DNA from 2 places in the Brevundimonas sp. TWP2-3-4b1 genome. Region 2 is predicted to be linked to the other one. Evidence: predicted binding sites of a transcription regulator. Region 2 holds the regulator's gene; the other holds the start of a gene.
What was found. Region 2 encodes LexA, which represses DNA repair genes until DNA is damaged. Its sites were predicted from a motif close to ATGTTCNCNANNTGTTCT; they were not measured.

Region 1: a site for LexA is predicted at 1,057-1,074, ahead of recA (recombinase RecA). Genes of this name have one in related genera too.

What each region holds. Positions count from the first base shown of each region.
Region 1 is NZ_JAFCWQ010000002.1:90,526-92,923, reverse strand. Features, by position in the region: gene ACP7A5_RS02785 (methyltransferase domain-containing protein) at 1-109, shown strand, start outside; gene ACP7A5_RS02780 (DUF4344 domain-containing metallopeptidase) at 188-1,009, shown strand; gene recA (recombinase RecA) at 1,187-2,269, shown strand.
Region 2 is NZ_JAFCWQ010000005.1:116,236-118,633, reverse strand. Features, by position in the region: gene ACP7A5_RS05965 (ComEC/Rec2 family competence protein) at 1-778, shown strand, start outside; gene lexA (transcriptional repressor LexA) at 775-1,467, opposite strand; gene trpC (indole-3-glycerol phosphate synthase TrpC) at 1,825-2,398, opposite strand, start outside.

The DNA.
Region 1 (2,398 bases), on a different contig from region 2:
GGACAAGGCCCAGTTCCGTTTTCTGTATCCGGACGCGACCCACCACGACGAGGTCGTCGCCGGCCTGACCAAGTCCCTGATCGCGGTCCGCGACCCCACTTCGCACTGACGGAGTCTGACGCTCCGTTCCCGGACGTTGGCGTAGCGCGCCCGCGGCGCTAGACAGCCTGCGTTCAGGGGGAACACCATGTCCATGTCGATCGGGCCGCACGCGCGTCGCTTCACGCTTATCGCCTTCGCAGCCCTGGCCATCTCCGCCTGCGAGGACGGCGCCGCCTCGGCCGAGGCCTCGGCCGCCCGCCCTGCCCAGGATCGCGGCGACTTCGTCGTCCGCCCGGCCGTGCTGGAAAGCGATGACTACACCGCTCTGGCCGCCCAACTGAGCGAGGAGCGCTGGCTGGAGGACGTCGCCGACGTTCTGAACGAGAGCCTGATCCTGCCCGTCGATATCGGCCTGCGCTTCGCCGAGTGCGGCGAGAACAACGCCTACTACATCCCCGAGGATCGCGAGATCCAGATCTGCATCGAGATGTTCGAGGGCGAGCGCGAGACCTTCGCCGCCTACTACGAAACCGAGGAAGAGATCGAGGACGCGGTCAACGGCTCCTTCCTGTTCACCGTCTTCCACGAAGTCGGCCACGCCCTGGTCGACGTTCTGGAAATTCCCTTCACCGGCCGCGAGGAAGACACGGCCGACAGCCTGGCCGCCTGGTGGCTGATCGACGGCGATGACGGCGAGGAATCGGCCATCGCCGGCGCCCTCAGCTTCTACACCGACCCCGAAGAGGCGGCCGAGGTCGACGAGAGCGACTTCGCCGACGAGCACTCCCTCAGCCAGCAGCGCTACTATACCCTGACCTGCCTGGTTTACGGCTCCGACACCGATAAATACGCCAACCTCCTCGAGGAGGAATGGCTGACCCCGGAACGCGCCGAACAGTGCCCGGCCGAGTTCGAGCGCCTGACCTCGACCTGGTACACCCTGCTGGATGCTCACCTTAAGGAATAGGCGTCAGAAACGGACGTAGCTTCACGGCTGCGTCCGTCGTTCAGAAACGAACATATTGGCAACCAGAACAAACCATGCACATAGTCCTGCTCACAGGGAGCGGGTCACGGTCATCGGACCGAAGGCGGGCCTCTCCCCAGGGTCTCAACGGGAATCATGGCAAGGGAGAGTGGCAAGGTGGCAGCTCAGGCGAATCTGAAATTGGTGGGCAAGGACGACGGCGACAAGCAGCGGGCCCTGGAGGCCGCGATCGCACAGATCGACCGCGCCTTCGGCAAGGGCTCGGTCATGAAGCTGGGCAAGGGCGGGGTCGCCGACGTGATCCCCTCGGTGTCCACCGGCTCGCTCGGCCTCGACATGGCGCTGGGCATCGGCGGCCTGCCGCGCGGGCGGGTGATCGAGGTGTTCGGTCCTGAATCCTCGGGCAAGACGACCCTAGCCCTGCATACGGTGGCCGAGATTCAAAAGGCCGGCGGCACCGCCGCCTTCGTCGACGCCGAACACGCGCTGGATCCGGGCTATGCCCAGAAGCTGGGCGTCAATCTGGACGATCTGCTGGTGTCCCAGCCCGACACGGGCGAACAGGCGCTGGAGATCGTCGACACCCTGGTGCGTTCGGGCGCCGTGGACATCGTGGTGATCGACTCAGTCGCCGCCCTGACCCCGCGCGCCGAGATCGAGGGCGAGATGGGCGACAGCCTGCCGGGCCTTCAGGCCCGTCTGATGTCCCAGGCCCTGCGCAAGCTGACCGCCTCGATCTCCAAGTCGAACTGCATCGTCCTGTTCATCAACCAGATCCGTCACAAGATCGGCGTCATGTACGGCTCGCCGGAAACGACCACGGGCGGCAATGCGCTGAAGTTCTACGCCTCGGTCCGTCTCGACATCCGCCGCACCGGCGCGATCAAGGATCGCGACGAAGTCGTCGGCAACACTACCCGCGTGAAGGTGGTCAAGAACAAGGTCGCCCCGCCGTTCCGCGAGGTCATCTTCGACATCATGTATGGCGAGGGCATCTCCAAGCTCGGCGAGATCATCGACCTGGGCGTCAAGGCCGGGATCATCGAGAAGTCCGGCAGCTGGTTCTCCTACGATTCGACCCGCATCGGTCAGGGCCGCGAGAACGTCCGCGCCTTCCTGAAAGCCAACCCCGACATGGCTGACGCCATCGAGGACAAGGTCCGCAAGTCGACCTCCAAGATCGCCGACGAGCTCCTGGGCACGCCCGAGCCGGACGAAGGTCAGGATCTCGACGGCTGATCCTCCCCCATCGGGGGAGGGGGACCGCGAAGCGGTGGAGGGGGCCGACCCCACATTTCGTCGCTCGCGGCGGGCCCCCTCCGTCACGTCGCTGAAAAAGCGCCGCGCCACCTCCCCCGCCGGGGGAGG
Region 2 (2,398 bases):
CGCGGACTTCGTGATGATGCCGGCGCTGGCGCTGGGAGTCTTGCTGGAGCCTATCGGGCTGGGCGGGCCGTTCCTGTGGGTGGCCGGCAAGGGTGTCGATCTGATGCTGGCCATCGGTCACTGGACGGCGGGGCTGCCGGGGGCGGTGAAGACCATCGCCAGCGCGCCGGACCATGTGCTGCCGATCTCCTTCCTCGGCGTCCTGTTCCTATGCCTGTGGCAGGGGCGGCTGCGGTGGCTGGGCCTGCCCTTCGCCTGCGCTGTCCTGCTGTGGCCTCGCGCGCCGACGCCGACGGTCTGGATCGGGGACGGCGGGACGAACGCGGCCTTCAGTGTCGTGCGCACGGCTATCGTGGTGCGGCCGGGCGTGCGGCAGTTCGCGGCGGACCTGTGGTCGCGGCGGCGCGGGCTGACTCTGGAGCCCCGACCCGAAGACGGATGGGTGTGCGCGCGATCAAGCTGCGCTCCGGCCAAGGCCGATAGCGCGCCCATCGCCCTGTGGTGGGGGAAGGCCGCGCCGGACGCCGGCGAGCTCGCCGCCTTGTGCGCCTCAGCGCCGCTGGTCAGCGTCCGGGCCGTTGTCCAAGACCTGCCGCCGGGCTGTGATGGAAAACTGGTTCTCGACGGACTGGATTATGCGCAGGGCGGCTCAGTCGAGCTGTGGCGCACCGCTCAGGGCTGGCGCGCGGTCTGGGCCACTGATGTGCGGGGCGACAGGCCTTGGAGCCGCATCGGGGGTCCCGATGCGGCGGATGCGGGCCTCGGTGACGGCGTCTAGTGGTATTGGCGGATCAGGCCGACCAGCTTGCCCTGGACCTCGACCTGGTCGGGACCGAAGATGCGGGTCTCGTAGTTGCGGTTGGCGGGTTCGAGGGCGATGGAATTGCCCTTCTTGCGCAGGCGTTTGAGGGTTGCCTCTTCCCCTTCAACCAAAGCCACGACGATCTCGCCGGACGCGGCCGTGTCGACGCGTTTGATGACCACCAGGTCGCCGTTGAGGATGCCGGCCTCGATCATCGAATCGCCCTCGATCTCGAGCATATAGTGTTCGCCGGCGCCCAGCATGGATTCGGGCACCTGATAGCGGCCGTGGTCCTGTTGCAGGGCGGCGATGGGCACGCCAGCGGCGATCTTGCCGACCAGAACCAGTTCGCGGGTGTCGTTGGCGGGCTCGGCGGCAGCGCTGCGGCCCCCGCCCTCAATGACCGCCGGGGTGAAGCCCGCGCGGCCACGCACGGCCCCCGCCGTCGCCTGTTCCGGCAGCTTGGTCACCTCAAGGGCGCGGGCGCGGTGGGCGAGGCGGCGGATGAAGCCGCGTTCCTCCAGCGCCGTGATCAGCCGGTGGATGCCCGACTTGGACGCCAGATCCAGCGCCTCCTTCATCTCGTCGAACGACGGGGAAACACCGGTCTCCTTGAGCCGTTCATGGATGAACATCAGGAGTTCGTGCTGCTTGCGCGTCAGCATGGTGGGAATCGCCTCCAGAACAAGTCATGAACCGTTGTCGATGTTCTGTAAGTGTTCTTGCCTAATGTCAACTTGACGGCGGATCGACCCACCGACTGCAAATTGACCGCCGTTCTGAGCGCGTCAGATTGTGGTCAATGCACACTGACGAATTCGGCTCTCCATAAAAGCCCGACTGCAAAAATTTCGAGAGGTGAACTGCCGACACCGCGAAAAGCTCGGCGGTCAAACCGCCAAGGACGCTGATCCCGCGAAATCAGGAGTGGGTTCGTCATTCGAAGTTTGTGGCGAACATCCAGACGAACCACAGAATGATAAGCGCCCAGACGAAGTAGATTGCCCAGCGTTCGCGACGCTTCACGAGAGCAGAGTGAGCGTCGCGGCCGTCACGTCCGCCTGACGCATCAAGCTTTCACCGACGAGGATGGCCGAGGCGCCCGCCGCCGACACTTCCACCACATCGGCCGGGCTGAAGATCCCGCTTTCAGCCACCAGAAGCGAGCCCGCTGGCGACAGCGGGGCCAGGCGGGCCGTGGCGCCCAGATCGACGTCGAACGTCCGCAGGGAACGGTTGTTGATGCCGACCAGATCACCGCGCAGCGCCGCAGCGCGCTCCATCTCGGCCTCGTCGTGGGTCTCGATCAGGGCGTCCATACCGAAGCGTTTCGCCTCGGATAGCAGCTCGCCGGCCAGAACGTCGTCGATCATGGCCAGGATGACGAGGATACAGTCGGCGCCGAAGGCCCGGCTCTCGGCCACCTGCCAGGGGTCGACGAGGAAGTCCTTGCGCAGACAGGGCAGGGCGACGGCGGCGCGGGCCTGGACCAGATAGTCGTCGGCGCCCTCGAAGCTGGGACCGTCGGTCAGGATGGACAGACAGGCCGCGCCGCCCGCTTCATAGGCCTGCGCCAGGGCCGGCGGGTCGAAGTCC